Regions from separate parts of the Streptomyces sp. NPDC026246 genome, predicted to be linked through region 4. Evidence: riboswitches for the same ligand, from Rfam matches in the RefSeq annotation. Region 4 holds a riboswitch; each other region holds the start of a gene.
What was found. A riboswitch is a leader RNA that binds a small molecule or an ion and turns the genes downstream of it on or off. The one in region 4 is predicted to bind cobalamin.
Positions count from the first base shown of each region.

Region 1: another riboswitch for cobalamin. It lies ahead of ACZ4M5_RS32900 (cobalamin biosynthesis protein); the one in region 4 lies ahead of ACZ4M5_RS03625 (energy-coupling factor ABC transporter permease).
Region 2: another riboswitch for cobalamin. It lies ahead of ACZ4M5_RS04800 (prenyltransferase/squalene oxidase repeat-containing protein); the one in region 4 lies ahead of ACZ4M5_RS03625 (energy-coupling factor ABC transporter permease).
Region 3: another riboswitch for cobalamin. It lies ahead of ACZ4M5_RS11000 (ribonucleoside-diphosphate reductase subunit alpha); the one in region 4 lies ahead of ACZ4M5_RS03625 (energy-coupling factor ABC transporter permease).

Region 1 covers NZ_JBVHPJ010000020.1:39,619-44,283, forward strand. Annotated here, with positions in the region: gene ACZ4M5_RS32895 (cobyric acid synthase) at 31-1,539, opposite strand; gene ACZ4M5_RS32900 (cobalamin biosynthesis protein) at 1,542-2,495, opposite strand; cobalamin riboswitch at 2,597-2,734, opposite strand; gene ACZ4M5_RS32905 (hypothetical protein) at 2,866-3,087, opposite strand; gene ACZ4M5_RS32910 (inorganic phosphate transporter) at 3,121-4,368, opposite strand.
Region 2 covers NZ_JBVHPJ010000002.1:150,737-155,401, forward strand. Annotated here, with positions in the region: gene ACZ4M5_RS04785 (class I SAM-dependent methyltransferase) at 1-161, opposite strand, end outside; gene ACZ4M5_RS04790 (glycosyltransferase family 4 protein) at 155-1,591, opposite strand; gene ACZ4M5_RS04795 (TetR family transcriptional regulator) at 1,803-2,468, shown strand; adenosylcobalamin-variant (AdoCbl-variant) riboswitch at 2,540-2,627, shown strand; gene ACZ4M5_RS04800 (prenyltransferase/squalene oxidase repeat-containing protein) at 2,749-3,978, shown strand; gene ACZ4M5_RS04805 (SCO2322 family protein) at 3,975-4,628, shown strand; gene ACZ4M5_RS04810 (CbiQ family ECF transporter T component) at 4,621-4,665, shown strand, end outside.
Region 3 covers NZ_JBVHPJ010000003.1:615,144-619,808, forward strand. Annotated here, with positions in the region: gene ACZ4M5_RS11000 (ribonucleoside-diphosphate reductase subunit alpha) at 1-2,131, opposite strand, end outside; cobalamin riboswitch at 2,254-2,381, opposite strand; gene mctP (monocarboxylate uptake permease MctP) at 2,526-4,154, opposite strand; gene ACZ4M5_RS11010 (DUF3311 domain-containing protein) at 4,151-4,417, opposite strand; gene ACZ4M5_RS11015 (GntR family transcriptional regulator) at 4,549-4,665, opposite strand, start outside.
Region 4 covers NZ_JBVHPJ010000001.1:836,290-840,954, reverse strand. Annotated here, with positions in the region: gene ACZ4M5_RS03635 (VOC family protein) at 1-352, shown strand, start outside; gene ACZ4M5_RS03630 (serine/threonine-protein kinase) at 736-2,184, shown strand; cobalamin riboswitch at 2,289-2,473, shown strand; gene ACZ4M5_RS03625 (energy-coupling factor ABC transporter permease) at 2,504-3,205, shown strand; gene ACZ4M5_RS03620 (energy-coupling factor ABC transporter substrate-binding protein) at 3,202-3,567, shown strand; gene cbiQ (cobalt ECF transporter T component CbiQ) at 3,574-4,323, shown strand; gene ACZ4M5_RS03610 (energy-coupling factor ABC transporter ATP-binding protein) at 4,320-4,665, shown strand, end outside.

The sequences.
Region 1 (4,665 bases), on a different contig from region 4:
GTTGGGCCCGCGGGGCCCGGGGCGCGCCGCTCACGCGGGAGCCCCCGGCGGCACGAAGGGCAGGCCCTTCGGCGGGCCGGACTCGATGAGCCGCCACAACGCGTCGGTGTCCGCGTGCTGTTCGATCAGGTCGCCGAGCCGGTCGAGCTGCTCCTCGCGCAGCGCGGCGAACGAGGTGTCCGGGGCCGGCACGAAACGCCGGCCCGCGGCGGCGGCGACCTCGCGCAGGAACGCCCGGCGGAAACCGTCCGACTCCAGCGAGCCGTGCCAGTGCGTGCCCCAGGTCTGGCCGACCCGGCAGCCGTCCAGGAACGGCGTGCCGCCCTGGACGTCGGCGACCCCGTGGTGGATCTCGTAGCCCTCGACGTGCTCCCCGAGGGCCTCGCCGGCCGGCCGGGTGAGGGTCTTCTCGCGCGCGAACCGCACCCGCACGGGCAGCAGTCCGAGCCCGTCGACCTTCCCGCGCCGGCTCTCGACGTCGTCCTCGATGTGCTCGCCGAGGATCTGGAAGCCGCCGCAGACGCCGAGGACGGGCCGCTGCTCGGCGGCCCGGCGGGCCAGCGCCTCGGCCAGTCCCCGCTCGCGCAGCCACTCCAGCGCGCGGACGGTCCCGCGGGTGCCGGGCACGACGACCAGGTCGGCGTCGGCCAGCTCCTCCGGCCGGTCCACGAACCGCACCACGACGCCCGGTTCGGCGGCCAGCGCGTCGACGTCGGTGAAGTTGGACATCAGCGGCACGGCGCACACCGCGACGCGCAGCACGTCCTCGCCGACGGGCGGCGCGACGGCCGACTCGCGCACGGTCCCGCGCAGCGAGACCCGCAGCCCGTCCTCCTCGTCGATGCCCAGCCCGTGCCGGAACGGCAGCACACCGTACGTCCGCCGCCCGGTGAGGCCCTCCAGCATCTCCAGCCCGGGTTCCAGCAGGGAGAGGTCCCCGCGGAACTTGTTGACGAGGTACCCGGCGACGCACTCCTGGTCCTGGGGGGACAGCAGCGCCACCGTCCCGAAGAACGAGGCGAAGACACCGCCCCGGTCGATGTCGCCGACGACGAGCACGGGCAGCCCGGCGTTCCGCGCGATGCCCATGTTGACGATGTCGGTCCGCCGCAGGTTGATCTCGGCGGGCGACCCGGCCCCCTCGCAGATCACCGCGTCATACGTGCCCCGCAACTGCTCCAGGCAGTCCAGCACCGTCCCGAGCAGCCGCTGTTGCCGCCCGCCGTGGTAGCCGCGCGCGCTCATCTCCCCGACCGGCTTGCCCAGCAGCACGACCTGGCTGCTCTGCTCACCCCCGGGCTTGAGCAGCACCGGGTTCATCAGCGCGGCCGGCTCGACCCGGCAGGCCTGCGCCTGCATGGCCTGGGCCCGGCCGATCTCCGCGCCCTCCCTCGTCACGAAGGAGTTGAGCGACATGTTCTGCGCCTTGAAGGGCGCGACCTTCACGCCCTGGCGCACCAGCCACCGGCAGATGCCCGCCGTCACGACGCTCTTGCCCGCGTCGGAGGTGGTGCCGGCCACGAGAAGCCCACCGCGCATGCTCATCTCCCCTTGTTCTTCCGTCGCGCACCGGTCAGCAGCCGGGCACCGGCGCACACCCCGAGCGCCAGCCAGCTCACCCGCCGCGACAGCCGCACGGCCCGTTCCACGTCGTCCGTGACGACGGCACGCCCCCCGGAGTTCAGCACGGGCCGGTGCTCCACCCGCCCGCCGTACGACAGCGTCCCGCCGAGCCGCACGCCGAGCGCCCCGGCGAACGAGGCCTCCACCGGACCGGCGTTGGGGCTCGGATGCAGCCCGGCGTCCGCCCGCCAGGCCCGTACGGCCCCGCGCGGATCCGGGCCGGCCAGGGCCGCGAGCGCGGCGGTCAGGCGGGCGCCCGGCCACCCCGCGACGTCGTCCAGCCGGGCCGAGGCCCAGCCGTAGCGCCGGTGGCGGGCCGACTTGTGCCCGACCATGGCGTCCAGGGTGTTCACGGCCCGGAACCCGAGCAGCCCCGGAACTCCGCCGGCGGCTCCCCAGACCAGGGCCCCCACCACCGCGTCGGAGGTGTTCTCGGCGACGGACTCGACCACGGCCCGGGCGATGCCGTCGGCGTCGAGGGCCTGCGGATCCCGTCCGCACAGGTGCGGCAACCGGGCCCGGGCGGCCTCCACGTCCCCGGCCTCCAGGGCCCGGCCGATCGCCGAGGCCTCCCGCGCCAGCGACGTCCCCCCGACCACGGCCCAGGTGGCGGCGCCGGTCAGGGCGACGGAGGCGACGGCGGAGCCCCGCACGGCGCGTGCGGCGGCGCATCCGAGAGCGACGGCTCCTCCGGCGCACACGGCGGTGTGCAGCGCGCCCCACCCGCGGTGGTCCCGCCACAGCACCCGTTCCACGGCGCCCGCGGCCCGCCCGAACGCGGCGACCGGATGCCCCCGGCGGGGATCGCCGAGCAGCAGGTCACCGATCAGGCCGGCGGCGGCGCCGTACGCGAAGACGCGACCGGCACCCATCGGCTCAGCCGGCCGTGGGGGAGGTCGCAGGCGGGGTGTGGGGCCTCGGTCGGCAGCCGCGCATGGCGATGTGTCCTCACTCAGGGTGTCCACGCCCTGGTTCGAAGAGACCGGCGGTGAGAGTTCCTGGCTCCCGGGGCGTGCGCCCCGGTGACAGTGGCGGGACCGCGCCGGACTCGCACCGGCTTCCTCTCCTGCCGCCGTATTGGCCCCGGCAGTCCACCACGGCCGCGAACAACCGTCAACTTGCCGTTGACCTGCGCGGGGAGAGTGTGCAGAAGCCCACATCCCCCCGGTCACACACGTGCCGGGCGGCACGGGACCCGAGGTCCCGTGCCGCCCGGCTGGACGCGCTCGTGATGTGCGGCCGTCAGGCCATGATCAGGTAGATGCCGTAGCCCACGGCCGCCGCGCACGCGGCGAAGCAGGCGTAGGCGCCGGTGACGGCGAGGCCCGCGGAGCCGCCCTCGGCGGCCGCCCGCTCGCGGCGGGACAGGCCGGTGATGCCGAGGGTGAACAGGCCCACCAGGGCCACGGTGACCACGAGGCTGACGCCGAAGACGGAACCGAGGGCCGCCCAGTCGATCTTCATCTCAGTGACTCTTCCTTGTTACCGGTGGCAGGATCAGACCGGGGTGGTCGTGGAGGGGGCCCGCTCGGAGGTGGCCTGCGCCGGGAACGCCGGGACCGGCTCCTCGGCGACGTGGCCGACGGGCGGCGGCGTCACCGCGGCCATCGCCGTGGTCACCACGCCGGCCGGCTCCGCCTCCGCGGTGTCGTTGACGTTGGTGTGGTCGACGACCTCGCGCCGCGAGATCTTCCAGATGACCGCGCTGGAGGCGACCAGGAAGACGGCCACCACGGCGGTGCCCCAGTCACCGAGGCCCGTGACGTACTCGGCGAGCGCGCCCACCAGGGCGGCGGCCGGCAGCGTCAGGCCCCAGGCGACGAACATCCGCGTCGCCGTCGACCAGCGGACCACGCCGCCCTTGCGGCCGAGGCCCGCGCCCATCACGGCGCCGGAGACGGAGTGCGTGGTGGACAGGGAGAAGCCGAGGTGCGAGGAGGCCAGGATGACCGTGGCCGCGCTGGTCTGGGCGGCGAAGCCCTGCTGCGGCTGGAGGTCGGTCAGGCCCTTGCCCATGGTGCGGATGATGCGCCAGCCGCCCAGGTAGGTGCCGAGCGCGATCGCGACGCCCGCGGAGAGGATGACCCAGGTGGGCGGGTCGGAGTCCGGGGCGAGGGTGCCGCCGGCGACCAGGGCGAGGGTGATGATGCCCATCGTCTTCTGCGCGTCGTTGGTGCCGTGCGCCAGGGAGACCAGTCCCGCCGAGGCGATCTGGCCGGCCCGGTAGCCCTTCTTGGCGGACTCCGTGTCCTCGGCCCGCTTGCCCAGCCTGTAGGTCAGCCGCGCGCCGAGCATCGCCGCGATGCCCGCGACCAGCGGCGCGGCGATCGCCGGGAGCAGCACCTTGGTGACCAGCACGTCGCCGTGCACCGCGCCGGCGCCCGCCGAGGCGATCGTGGCGCCGATCAGGCCGCCCATCAGGGCGTGCGAGGAACTGGACGGCAGGCCGACCAGCCACGTGAGCAGGTTCCAGAGGATCGCGCCGACCAGGGCGGCGAAGATGACCTCGGGCCGGATGCCGGCCTCGTCGACGAGGCCTTTGGAGATCGTGTTGGCGACTTCCACGGAGAGGAAGGCGCCGACCAGGTTGAGGACGGCGGACATGGCGACCGCGACCTTGGGCTTCATGGCGCCCGTGGAAATGGTCGTGGCCATCGCGTTCGCGGTGTCGTGGAAACCGTTCGTGAAATCGAACGCGAGTGCGGTTACCACCACAATCGCGAGGATCAGCGAGAAGCTTTCCATTTACCCAGGCAATCGTTCGAGGTCGTTGGCTGGACGAACGTAGGTAACCCGAGTGAACGGAAGATGAACTGGGAGGGGCGCGGGAGTGTCCACAAACGAGGGTTGCCGTTCCGCCCTGCTGTCAGGGTCCCCGCCCTCCGGCGACCGGATCCCTCGCGCGTACCGCTTCAGCCGATCGAGTGACCGCGGCAGCCCACAGGCAGAGTACCCGACGCGTAGTGACGGGTGATCGACCAGGGGTGATCACGGGGGAGGGCGTGCCGGCGCCCGGGCCGCCGGCCGCCGGGAGCCCCGGCC
Region 2 (4,665 bases), on a different contig from region 4:
CACTTGGCGACCTCGCGGATCTCCTCGGCGTTCTGGTCGAGCGCTACGACCTGCGCGCCGCGCCGGTAGCACTCGAACGCGTGCCGGCCGGCCCCGCAGCCGAGGTCCAGGACGCGGTCGCCCGGGGCGAGCGGGAACCGGGAGAAGTCGACGGTCAGCACGTGGCCCTGCTTTCGGAGTTGACGCCTGCTACATCTGCCGCCGCCGCGGGCACGGGCCCCGTGGCGGCGCTGTTCCCGGCCGCGGCCGGGGCGGACCGGGCGGCGCCCGCAGCGGGGCGGCCGGTGGCGCCGGTGCGGTCGATGGCCTCGCGGTAACGGGTCACCGTGCCCTGTGCGGCCCTGGCCCAGGTGAAGTGGCGGAGCACGCGGTCACGTCCGGCGGCGCCGAGGCGGGCCCGCAGGTCCGCGTCGCCCAGCAGGCGGACGAGTCCGGCGGCCAGCGCGCCCGCGTCGCCGGGCGGTACCGCCAGGCAGGTCTCCCCGTCGCGGCCGGCCACCTCGGGGATGGCCCCGCCGGTGGTGGCGAGCAGCGGGGTGCCGGTCGCCATGGCCTCGGCGGCCGGGAGCGAGAAGCCCTCGTAGAGCGACGGGACGCACGCGACCTGCGCCGAGCGCACGAGGTCGACGAGTTCCGCGTCGGAGATGCCCTTGACGAACTCGACGGCGCCGTCGAGGCCGTAGCGCTCCATGGCCTGGGCGACGGGGCCCTCGGCGGGGCGCTTGCCGACGACGACGAGATGCGCCTGCGGGTGCTCGGTGCGCACCTTGGCCAGCGCCTCGACGAGGTGCACCAGGCCCTTCAGCGGCACGTCCGCGCTGGAGGTGGTCACGATCCGGCCCGGGACGACCGGCACGGACGGGTCGGGCGAGAACAGGTCGGTGTCGGCGCCGATGTGCACGACGTGGATCCGGTCCGGGCGGACGCCGAGGTGGTCGACGATCTCCTGGCGGGAGGTGCCGGAGACGGTCAGCACGGACGGCAGGCGCCGCGCCACGCGCTTCTGCATGCGCGTGAAGGCGTACCAGCGCCGCACCGACAGACGGCGCTTGAAGCCGTCGGCCGCGTCCAGCTCCAACTGCCGGTCGACGGTGATGGGGTGGTGGATGGTGGTCACCAGGGGTGCGCCGACGTCGCCCAGCAGGCCGTAGCCGAGCGTCTGGTTGTCGTGCACGACGTCGAACGCGCCGCGGCGGGCGCGCAGATGGCGGCGGGCGCGCAGCGAGAACGTCAGGGGCTCGGGGAAGCCGCCGGTCCACATGGTGCCGACCTCGAGGGCGTCGATCCAGTCGCGGTACTCGTCGCGGCCCGGGGTGCGGAAGGGGTCCGGCTGGCGGTACAGGTCGAGGCTGGGCAGCTCGGTGAGGCTCAGGCCGTCGTATCCCTCGTCCAGGACGGGGTAGGGCTGGGAGCCGATGACCTCGACGCGGTGGCCGAGGCGGGCCAGTTCCCGCGAGAGGTGGCGGACGTAGACGCCCTGGCCACCGCAGAACGGGTTTCCTTTGTAGGTGAGGAGCGCGATGCGGAGCGGTCGCAAGCCGTCGGCGGCCGGGTCCTGCGGGGCCCCGTCCTGACTGGCCTCAGCGGTCACCCTGGGCCCCCTTCTCCCTGCATTGTCCCGCGAGATTACGCCGGGACGCTAATCTAGAACAAGTTTCAGACTTGATCGTTCGGAGGCTCCGAATCTACCGGCAGGTAGGGGCGCTGTGAGCAGTGGATCAGGTGATTCACGCCACGGCCGGTGCCGTGCCATGCTGTGTGATCACCCGTCCTCACGGACGGTCACGGAACGGGATCGACGCATGCCCGCAGGAGCCGAGGTGAGCGCTCAGGTGAACAAGGTGGCCAAGGCGGAATCCGCGGCAGCAGCCGCGGCCCTCGCCTCCCCGCCCCTGACGGAGCGGCAGGAGGCCCGCCGCCGGCGCATCCTGCACGCGAGCGCCCAACTGGCCGTCCGGGGCGGCTTCGACGCCGTCCAGATGCGGGAGGTCGCGGAGTCCTCGCAGGTCGCGCTGGGCACGCTCTACCGGTACTTCCCCTCCAAGATCCATCTGCTGGTCGCCACGATGCAGGACCAGTTGGAGCACATGCACGGCACGCTGCGGAAGAGGCCGCCGCGGGGCGAGACGGCGGCCGAGCGGGTCGCCGAGACGCTGATGCGGGCCTTCCGCGCGCTCCAGCGCGAACCGCAGCTGGCCGACGCGATGGTGCGGGCCCTCACCTTCGCCGACCGCAGCGTGAGCCCCGAGGTCGACCAGGTGTCCCGGCAGACCACGGCGATCATCCTGGACGCGATGGGCCAGGAGGATCCGACGCCCGAGCAGCTCGGCGTGGTCCGCGTCATCGAGCACACCTGGCACTCGGCGCTGATCACCTGGCTGTCGGGCCGCGCGTCCATCGCCCAGGTCCGGGTCGACATCGAGACGGTCTGCCGCCTGATCGACCCGGCGCCTCCGGGCCGCTCCTGACGCGAGCCCCCACGTCCGTCGCCCCGCGGGGCGCTTTTGACGGGCGGGTACAGTAAGCGGGTCGTCATCACACCGTACGTGGGGAAGCCGGTGCAATTCCGGCGCTGACCCGCAACCGTGAGCCGCCCCGGGGCGGTGAGCCGGATCGCCGCGTACGGTTCGTGACCGGCTCGCGTGCCCGGCAGTCCGCCGGTGCACGGCACCGTCGAGGTATACGGAGCCGAGCCGCCGGGGTGTCCCGTGCCGCCCGGCTCCCCCAAGGGAGAGGCACCCGCCGATCATGAACGTCCGCCGCAGCGCCGCGGTCCTGGCCGCCGTCGCCGTGATCGGCGCCGCCACCCCGGCCGCCGCCGACCCGTCCCCCTCGCCGTCCCCGGCGCTCCCGTCCGCCCTCCACGGCGACAAGGACCCGAAGTACGACGGTGTCTGGCGCCAGTCGCTCGCGCTGCTCGCGCAGGACACCGTGGGGGTGAAGCCCGCGGCCGGCTCGGTGCGGTGGCTGGTGCGCCAGCAGTGCGCGGACGGCGCCTTCGCCGCCTACCGCGCCGACCCGGCCGCCGCGTGCGACGGCAGGACGATGGTCGACACCAACGCCACCTCCGCCGCCGTGCAGGCCCTGGCCGCGCTCGGCGGGCACGACGAGGTCACCCGCAAGGCCGTCGGCTGGCTGAAGTCCGTCCAGAACGAGGACGGCGGCTGGGGCTACGCGCCCGGCGGCGCCAGCGACACCAACTCGACGTCGGTCGTCATAGGCGCCCTGGCCGCCGCCGGCGAGCAGCCCGGCCGCGTCGAGAAGGGCGGGAAGTCGCCGTACGACGCGCTGCTGAAGCTCGCCCTGCCGTGCGGCGGGGACGAGGACGGGGCGTTCGCGTTCCAGCCGGACAAGAAGGGCAAGCTGTTCGCCAACGCCGACGCCACGGCCGCCGGGGTGCTCGGCGCGCTCGGCAAGGGCATGGCGGCGAAGGCCGGTGAGAAGAAGCCCGGCACGGACTGCGCGAAGCCGGGCACGCCCGGGCAGGCGGCGGCGAACGGGGCCGGCTACCTGACCGCCGCGCTGGCCGCGGACGGCGACCACCTGATGTCCGCCCTGCCCGGCGCCGAACCGCAGCCCGACTTCGGCAACACCGCCGACGCGGCCGTGGCGCTCGCCGCGCACGGCGACACCGGGCAGGCCGGGAAGTCCGTGCGGTGGCTGGAGAAGAACTCCGCCGCCTGGGCCCGGCAGAACGGCCCCGCCGCCTACGCCCAGCTGATCTTCGCCGCGCACGCGACGGGCACGGACCCGCGCGACTTCGGCGGCGCCGACCTGGTGAAGCAGCTGAACGCCACCGGCCCGGCCCCGCAGGCCGCCGCCGCGAAGGCGGACGGGCAGGGCGAGAACGAGGAGCAGGACTCGAAGGACTCGGACTCGGTGTTCGGCGTCTGGTGGTACGTCGGCGTCTGCCTGGTCGCGGGCATCGGCATCGGCTTCCTGTTCAGCAACGGCCGCCGGAAGAAGCAGCAGCCGTGATCCGCAGGGCCCTGCTGTTGCTTGTGGCCGCGCTCCTGCCGCTCGCGGGCGCCGGTCAGGCGCAGGCCGCCGGCTACCGCTACTGGTCGTTCTGGGAGCGCGACGGCGACCGCTGGGTGTACGCCACCCAGGGGCCGTCCACGGCCCGCCCCTCGGACGGCGACGTGCAGGGCTTCCGCTTCGCGGTGAGCGAGGACTCGGCGGACGCGGCCCGGCCGCGCGGCGCGGCCCGTTTCGACACGATCTGCGCGCGGACGCCCGCCGAGGAGGGCACCAAGCGCGTCGCCCTCGTCCTCGACTTCGGCACGGCCGCCGACGCCCCCGACGGCGAGCGTCCGCCGCCCGCGCGAACGGCCTGCGCCCGGATCTCCCCCGACGCGACCACCGCCGAGGCCCTGGCCGCGGTGGCCGGGCCGCTGCGCTACGGCAGCGACGCCCTGCTGTGCGCCATCGCCGGCTACCCGGAGAAGGGCTGCGGCGAGCAGGTCGCGCAGCGCCCGGAACCGTCGGCGAACGGGAACGAGTCGAAGGAGGACGGGGCGGAGGGCGGCACGTCCGGCGACGGCCCGGCCCTGGGGCTGGTCGCCGGCATCGCGGTGGTGGTGATCCTGGGGGGAGCAGCCGTCTGGCAGGTACGGCGGCGTGGCTAGCACGACCCCGCCGCAGGGGCGCCCGGCCACCCTGCAC
Region 3 (4,665 bases), on a different contig from region 4:
ACTGGGACTGGTCCAGGAACGGGGTCCTGGCCGCCGCCATGTCGATCAGGCCGCGCTGCGGGATCTCCCAGGCCGTGCGGTAGAGGTCGCGCACGTCCTCGGGGATCCAGGCGAAGTCCTGCACCGAGCCGTTCGCCTCGCGCAGGGCCTCCCGGGTGCGGGCGTCCCACACGCCGAGCCGCTTGAGCTCGTCCACCAGGTAGGAGTTCACCTGGAGGAACTCGCCCGACAGCGTCTCCCGCTTGAACAGGTTGGACACCTGCGGCTCGATGCACTCGTACACGCCCGCGATCGAGGCGATGGTGGCCGTGGGCGCGATGGCGAGGAGCAGGGAGTTGCGCAGGCCGGTCGTGGCGATGCGCGCGCGCAGGGCGGCCCAGCGCTCGGGCCACGTCCGGGCCACGTCGTAGTGGTCGGGGTGCAGGACACCCCGGGCGGTGCGGGTCTTCTCCCAGGCGGGGAGCGGGCCGCTGCGCTCGGCGAGATCGGCCGACGCCTCGTACGCGGCGAGCATGATGCGCTCGGCGATCCGGGTCGACAGGGCCTTGGCCTCGGGGGAGTCGAAGGGCAGGCGCAGCTGGAAGAAGACGTCCTGCAGGCCCATCGCGCCGAGGCCGACCGGGCGCCAGCGGGCGTTGGAGCGGCCCGCCTGCTCGGTCGGGTAGAAGTTGATGTCGACGACCCGGTCGAGGAAGGTGACCGCGGTGCGGACGGTCTCGTCCAGGCGCTCCCAGTCGATGTCCCCGCCGGTCACGAAGGCGCCGAGGTTCACCGAGCCGAGGTTGCAGACCGCCGTCTCCCCGTCGTCGGTGACCTCCAGGATCTCCGTGCAGAGGTTGGAGGAGTGCACGACGTGGCCGGGCTCGGCCGTCTGGTTGGCGGTGCGGTTGGCGGCGTCCTTGAAGGTCATCCAGCCGTTGCCGGTCTGCGCGAGGGTGCGCATCATGCGGCCGTACAGCTCACGGGCGGGCAGGGTCCTCCTGGCCAGTCCCGCGGCCTCCGCCCTGCGGTAGGCGGTGTCGAACTCCTCGCCCCACAGGTCGACCAGCTCGGGCACGTCCGAGGGGGAGAACAGCGACCACTGCGCGTCGGTGTTCACGCGGCGCATGAACTCGTCCGGGATCCAGTGCGCCAGGTTGAGGTTGTGGGTGCGCCGGGCGTCCTCGCCGGTGTTGTCCCGCAGCTCCAGGAACTCCTCGATGTCCGCGTGCCAGGTCTCCAGGTAGACCGCGGCGGCTCCCTTGCGGCGGCCGCCCTGGTTCACGGCGGCGACCGAGGCGTCGAGGGTCTTCAGGAACGGGACGATGCCGTTGGAGTGGCCGTTGGTGCCGCGGATCAGCGAACCCCGGGCGCGGATGCGGGAGTAGGCCAGGCCGATGCCGCCCGCGTGCTTCGACAGGCGTGCGACCTGGTGGTAGCGGTCGTAGATCGAGTCCAGCTCGTCCTGGGGGGAGTCGAGCAGGTAGCAGGACGACATCTGGGGGTGCCGGGTGCCGGAGTTGAACAGGGTGGGGGAGGAGGGCAGGTAGTCGAGGCGGCTCATGAGCCCGTAGAGCGCCGCGACCTCGTCCACCGCGCGGGCGGAGTCGTCCTCGGCGAGGCCGCTCGCCACGCGCAGCAGGAAGTACTGGGGCGTCTCGATCACCCTGCGGGTGATCGGGTGCCGCAGCAGGTAGCGGCTGTACAGCGTGCGCAGGCCGAAGTAGCCGAAGCGGTCGTCGGCGGCGCTGTCGACCAGCGCGTCGAGCCGGTCCGCGTGCAGCTCGGCGAACGCGGCGGTGCGGTCGGCGATGAGCCCCTCGCGGTGACCGACCGCGACGGACCCGGTGAAGGACGTGACCCCCTGCGAGGCGGCCTCCTCGCGGATGCCGATGGTCAGCAGGCGGGCGGCCAGCCGGGAGTAGGCCGGGTCCTCCGAGATGAGGCCCGCCGCCGACTCCGTCGCCAGGTCCCGCAGCTCCCGCTCGTCCGCCTGCGCGGACCGGCCGCGCAGCGCGGCGGCGGCGACCCGGCCGGGGTCGGCGTCGGGAAGGTCGGCGGTCAGTTCGGTCAGGGTCCGCAGCAGCGCGGCACCGGGAGCGTCCTGCTCCTGTTCGGCGGCTGCGACCGGACCCGCTGGCGCGATGGTCACGGGGGCTCTCCCTCGCTCGGCACGGAGCCTCGCCGAGGGCAGGGGGCAGCACACGGACGCAACGGCGTCACGCGTCCACCGGCCCATTCCACGAGGCCCGGACGTCAGGGCACACCGGCCGGCGGCCGGGTGCACTGTCGGCAGGTCCTCGGACTGACCACCATGCGCGCAGAGGGGCATGGGGTACACCGTTGCGGGACAGTTCCGGATTCGCACCGGATTCCCCTGCGGCGACAGCGAGCATGAGCATACATCTTGTGCCGGGCTCGGGTGGCACCCCCAGATGTAGTGTCGCGATGGGGTCAGAGCGTCGGCTTCACAGGACAGCGGGCCGCCGTGACGCCTGGTCACGACGGCCCGCTGCCGGTGGTCGCGGCGTGCCGCGCCCTTTTGCTCAGTGCGAGGAACCGGCGGTGGCCGGCGGAAGCTCCACCTGGACCCCCGGGTCGCCCGCGTCGGCCGTGTAGTCCTCCGGCCTGGTCTCGTCGACGCCGTCGGGGGCCTTCACCGCCCTCAGGACGAAGGTCAGGACGACCGTCACGACGACGTTCAGCACGAACGCCGTGAGGCCGATGTAGCCGATCTCGCCGATGCCGGGGATCTCCTTCGACGAGCCGCCGAAGTGCTTCTGCGTCGGGGAGGCCACGCCGTAGGCGGCGAGCGTGCCGTAGACCATGCCGACCGCCCAGCCCGCGAGCAGGGCCCAGCGGTGGAACCAGCGGGTGAACAGGCCGCCGACCAGGGCCGGGAAGGTCTGCAGGATCCAGATGCCGCCCAGCAGCTGGAAGTTGATGGCGACCGTCTTGTCCATGGTGAGGACGAAGACCAGCGCGCCCACCTTCACCAGCAGCGAGACCAGCTTGGAGACCTTGGTCTCCTGCGCGGGGGTGGCGTCCGGCTTGATGAAGTCCTTGTAGATGTTGCGGGTGAACAGGTTCGCGGCCGCGATGGACATGATGGCCGCGGGCACCAGCGCGCCGATGCCGATCGCCGCGAACGCCACACCGGCGAACCAGTCCGGGAACATCGTCTCGAACAGCTGCGGGATCGCCAGCTGCCCGTTCTGCACCTTGATGCCGGCCGCGATCGCCATGAAGCCGAGCAGCGCGAGCAGGCCCAGCATCAGCGAGTACAGCGGCAGGATCGTGGTGTTGCGGCGGATCACCTCACGGCTCTTCGAGGACAGCGTCGCCGTGATCGAGTGCGGGTACATGAACAGCGCCAGCGCGGAGCCCAGCGCCAGTGTGGCGTACGTCCACTGGCCCGCCTCCGGCGGCGTCAGCGCACCGCGCGGCGCGCCCGTGGCCGGGTTGGTCTGGCTGTACGCCTCGCCGGCCTTGGCGAAGATCTCGTCGAAGCCGCCCAGCTTGATCGGGATGTAGATGATCGCCACCGCGATGACGAGGTAGATCAGGGTGTCCTTCACGAACGCGATCAGCGCCGGCGCCCGCAGGCCCGAGGAGTACGTGTACGCCGCCAGCACGCCGAACGCGATCAGCAGCGGCAGGTCCTTGATGAACCAGTTGGTGTCCTCGCCTCCGCCGACGCCCATCACGTCCAGCACGGCCTGGATGCCGACCAGCTGGAGCGCGATGTACGGCATGGTCGCCAGGATGCCGGTCACGGCCACCGCGAGCGACAGGCCCTTCGAGCCGAACCGGCCGCGCACGAAGTCGGAGGTCGTGACGTACCCGTGCTTGTGGGAGACCGACCACAGGCGGGGCAGGAAGGTGAAGATCAGCGGGTACACCAGGATCGTGTACGGCACGGCGAAGAAGCCGGCCGCGCCGGCCGCGTAGATCGCCGCGGGTACCGCGACGAACGTGTAGGCCGTGTACAGGTCGCCGCCGAGCAGGAACCAGGTGACCCAGGTGCCGAACGAGCGGCCGCCCAGGCCCCACTCGTCCAGGCTGTGCTCGTTCTCGGCCTTGCGCCAGCGCGCGGCCAGGAAGCCCATGACCGTGACGAGCAGGAAGAAGAAGATGAAGACGGCGAGTGCGACGCCGTTCACGCCGTCCTTCACCGCGACGCACCGCCCTTCGCTGCCGAGCGGGAACGCTGGTCACGCTGCCACAGTCTGTAGGCGATCATCGTCAGCGCGGTGGAGATCAGCACCCACGCCATCTGGTACCAGTAGAAGAACGGGATCCCGATGAAGGCCGGGTCGGTCTTCGCGTACGAGCCGACCCACAGCATGGCCACGAAGGGTGCGACGAGGCAGAGGCCGATGACGACGCGCACGGGCGTCACCACCGGACCTCTACTGGATTCTGGGGCTTGCGACATCAGGCGGCTCCGTCCCCTCAGTGATCACCTGTGCAATTGCGCAGGCAATCTAGGTCAGGGTGCGGCGCAAGCGGAACCCCTCGTCCGCAATGCGGTACCCAAAAGAAACCGGGGATCCGGCAGCCGCCGCGTCAGTCCTGGGGCCGCTTGAGACGGGCCACGAACTTGTACCGGTCGCCGCGGTACACCGAGCGCACCCACTCCACCGGCTGGCCGTCCCGGTCCAGGGAGTGCCGGGACAGCATCAG
Region 4 (4,665 bases):
GGCGGCGGCCAGGGAGTTCTACGGCGGCCTGTTCGACTGGCAGTTCAGCGACATGCCGCTGCCCGGCGGCGCCGGCACGTACACCCTCATCACGCCGGCGGGCCTGCCGGAGGACCGGATGCACGGCGGGCTGATGGAGTTGGGTGCGCAGGACCTGACGCTGACGGACGGACGGCCGTACTGGCACCCGGTCTTCGCGGTCGAGGACTGCGACGCCGCGGCGGCCCGCGTCACGGAGAAGGGCGGCGAGGTGCAGATGGGACCGCAGAACATGGAGGGCGTCGGCAGGCTGGCCGTCTGCCTGGACCCTGCCGGGGCGGAGTTCGTACTGCTCGCACCGTCGGAGGACTGAACGGGCCACGCGGCCTGCTCCCTGTCCGGGGCCGTCGGGACGGGGCCACCACACTTCGCGCACCCGCCCCCCCCCCCCGGTGACCCGTGGGCCGGGCGACCGGTTCGGCCTGCGCCGGTCTCCGGCCGCCGGGCTGCCGCCGATCGCGGCGGGCTTCCGCCGCGGCGCCGCGGCCCGGGCCGTGGGGCGGACCGGCCCGGCCCGCCCTGCAGGGCTCTGCGGGTCGCGCGGGGCGGGCCGTCCGCCCCGTCGTGGAGGGGGCCCGCCGCCGGGGGACCGCGGGGGCGCGCGGCGCCAGTATCCTGGGGCGGCTGCGGCAGCCCTCAGCAATCCCCGCGCATGCGCGGGGAGTTCGGCCTGCGGCGACGGACCTTCCCCTGAGCGTGAGACGAGGACGAGTGCTGCTAGCGGGCCGCTACCGGCTGGATGTGGAGATCGGGCGCGGTGGAATGGGAGAGGTCTGGCGCGCGTACGACGAGACGCTCGCCAGAGCGGTGGCCGTCAAGCTGCTGCTGCCCCAGGACACCGACGCCACGGCGACCTCGCGGTTCCGGCTGGAGGCCCAGACCGCCGGGCGCCTGAACCACCCCCACGTGGTCGGCGTGCTGGACTTCGGCGAGTTCGACAACCGGCTCTACCTGGTGATGGAGCTGGTCGACGGCGACAGTCTCTCCCAGGTGCTCGCCACGTCGGGCGCGCTGCCCGCCGAGCGCGTGGCCGTCCTGGCGGCACAGGCCTCCGCCGGCCTCGCCGCCGCGCACGCCCAGGGCATCGTGCACCGGGACGTGAAGCCCGCCAACCTGCTGCTCGACGCCCGCGGCACCCTGAAGATCGGCGACTTCGGCATCGCGCGCTTCCTCGACGACCCCGGCGCCGCGCTCACCGCCACCGGCCAGATCGTCGGTACGGGGATGTACCTCGCCCCCGAGCGCGCCCTGGGCAAACCCGCCGGCCCCGCCTCGGACATGTACTCGCTGGGCTGCGTGCTCTACCAGCTCCTCAGCGGCCGCCCCCCGTTCGAGGCGGACAGCGCCGTCGCCCTGCTCCACCAGCACCTCGACGCCGTTCCGGTGCCGCCCCGCGAGCTGGGCGTCTCCGGTCTGCCGCCGGCGTTCGAGAACTACCTGCTGGGCCTGCTGGCCAAGCAGCCCGAGGACCGGCCCACCGCGCAGCAGGCGGCCGAGTGGTTCGCGGGCGGCGCCTGGCGGGGGCTGCCCGAGCCGCTGCCGGAGATGTCATCGCCCGTACGGCCCCGGCCCCGGCCCGCGCCGGCCGCTCACGGCACCTATCAGGGCGCGGAGACGAGCAGCCCGACCACGTACGCGCTGCCCGCGGCACCCGGGTCCCGCAGCGCGGCCCGCGCGGCGCAGGCGGGGCGTCCCGGGCGCGGCGGGCGGCGCGGCGGCGGGAGCGGAAACCGTTCCAAGGCCGTCGCCGCGGTCGCGGCCGCGGCGCTGTTCGTCGCCGCGATGCTCATCGGCATGCAGTGGTTCTCGCCGGACGACACCGCCACGGAGGGCACCGACCCGGGCCCCTCGCCCACCGCGAGCACCCCCGCCGCCGGGACGGGTTCCGGCTCGGCGTCCGGATCGCGGCCGGACTCCGGCCCGGCCGCCGCCACGCCGGCCACCGGGACGGTGGCCGATGTCACCCCGCCCGGCACGGCGCCGGCCGAGCAGGTTCCCGCCTCTCCGACTGCCGCGGGCACCGCAGCCCCACCGGACGCGGGCGCCGAGCCACCGGCGGAGGCGGAGCAGCCGGAGCAGGAGCAACTGCCCGGGCCGCAAGGGGACGGTGAGGGCGAGGACGGCGGGGACGAGGGCGACGACTGAACCCTCCAGGCGTTCCCTCGGCGGAGCCCCAGGTGCGCCGGTGTGCGAGGGGGCGCCCCTCGCGCGCCCCCCGGGTGCGGGTTGTGCTCGTCCTGATCCGGGCCTTATTGTCACCTGGCCTTGGTGAACGGGAAATCCGGTGTGATGCCGGTGCGGCCCTCGCCACTGTGAATCGGGAAGTCCGGCTCCGGCCCTCGCGGGCAGCCACTGGGTCCTTGTGACCCGGGAAGGCGGAGTCCGGGCGGTGGTACCCGTCAGCCAGGAGACCGGCCAAGGCGCGTCAACCATCCACGAGGTGCTGGAGAGGGTCTGCTGAGCCATGCACATAGCCGAGGGTTTCCTTCCTCCGGCGCACGCGGTCGCCTGGGGCGTCGCGTCGGCGCCGTTCGTCGTCCACGGGGTCCGGTCACTCACCCGTGAGGTGCGCGAGCACCCGGAGAGCACGCTGCTCCTCGGCGCCTCCGGCGCCTTCACGTTCGTCCTGTCCGCGCTGAAACTGCCGTCCGTCACGGGCAGTTGCTCCCACCCGACCGGCACGGGCCTGGGGGCCATCCTGTTCCGGCCGCCCGTCATGGCCGTGCTCGGCACCATCACCCTGCTGTTCCAGGCGCTGCTGCTCGCCCACGGCGGTCTGACCACGCTGGGCGCCAACGTCTTCTCCATGGCGATCGTCGGGCCCTGGGCCGGGTACGCCGTGTACAAGCTGCTGCGGCGGTTGGACGTGCCGCTGATGGTGACGGTGTTCTGCGGCGCGTTCGTCGCCGACCTGTCCACCTACTGCGTCACCAGCGTGCAGCTGGCGCTCGCCTTCCCCGACCCGGGCAGCGGTTTCCTGGGCGCGCTCGGCAAGTTCGGCTCCATCTTCGCGGTCACCCAGATCCCGCTCGCGGTGAGCGAGGGACTGCTGACGGTCCTCGTGATGCGGCTGCTGGTGCAGTCCAGCAAGGGCGAGCTGACCCGGCTCGGCGTGCTGCTCACCGCCCGGCAGACGCGTGACGAGACCGAGGCGGTGGCCCGATGAGCCGGAATACGAAGATCAATCTGCTGCTGCTGTTCGTCGTGGCGGCGCTCGCCGTGCTGCCGCTCGTGCTCGGCCTCGGCGACCACAAGGAGGAGCCCTTCGCGGGCGCCGACGGTGAGGCCGAGACGGCGATCACCGAGATCGAGCCCGACTACGAGCCGTGGTTCTCCCCGCTGTACGAACCGCCGTCCGGGGAGATCGAGTCGGCCCTGTTCTCCCTGCAGGCCGCGCTCGGCGCCGGTGTCCTGGCCTACTACTTCGGTCTGCGCCGCGGACGCCGGCAGGGCGAGCAGCGGGCGCTGGAGCGGGAGGCGGCGGCCGCTCCCCCGGCCGCCGGAGAGTCCGTCACCGCGAAGGACTGAGTCCGGGTGCTGCCGATCGACGCGGCGGCGCACAGCAGCCGCTGGCGCCACCGTCACCCCGTGGACAAGGCCGTGCTCGGGCTGGGTCTGACCGTGCTGGCCGTCTGCCTGCCGCCCTGGCCGGGCGCGGCCCTGGTGCTCGTCACCGCGGTCGTGGTCCTGCTCGGTCCGGCCGGTGTGCCCGGGCGGCGCCTGTGGCGGGCCTACCGGGTGCCGCTGGGCTTCTGCGCGACCGGCGCGCTGACCCTGCTGGTGCAGGTCGGCGGGCCGGGCGGGTTCGTCTCCCTCGCCGCCGACGGTCCGGCGCGGGCCGGGGAGTTGATGCTGCGCACCTCCGCGGCCTCGCTCGGCGTACTGCTGTTCGCCTTCACCACGCCCCTGTCCGACCTGCTGCCGCGCCTGGTGCGCGCGGGGGTCCCGGCTCCCGTGGTGGACGTGGCGCTGGTGACGTACCGGATGAGCTTCCTGCTGCTGGACTCCGTGCGCCGCATCCGGCAGGCGCAGGCGGCCAGGCTCGGTCACACCGGCCGCCGCGCCGAGTGGCGGTCCCTGGCCGGTCTCGGTGCCACGGCGTTCGTGCGGGCCTTCGACCGGGCCTCCCGCCTCCAGGCCGGCCTGGCCGGGCGGGGCTACGACGGCACGCTGCGCGTCCTGGTCCCCGAAGCGCGCGTCTCCCTCCGTTTCACGGCCGTCAGTTGCCTGCTGCTCGCGGCGCTGGCCGCCGCCACCTTCCTCCTGGAAAGGCCGCCGCTGTGAGCGAGCCCGCCCTCGTCGCCCTGCGGGGCGCGTCCTTCGCCTACGAGGACGGCCCGGCCGTGCTCAGCGGTCTGGACTTCACCATCACGGAGGGCCGTGCACTCGCCCTGCTCGGCCGCAACGGCAGCGGCAAGACGACGTTGATGCGGCTGCTGAGCGGGGGACTGCGCCCGCGTCAGGGCGCGTTGTCGCTCGACGGGCGGGTGGTGACGTACGACCGCAAGGGGCTGACCCGGTTGCGGACGACGGTGCAGCTCGTGGTGCAGGACCCGGACGACCAGCTGTTCGCGGCCTCCGTGGAGCAGGACGTGTCGTTCGGGCCGCTGAACCTCGGTCTGCCGG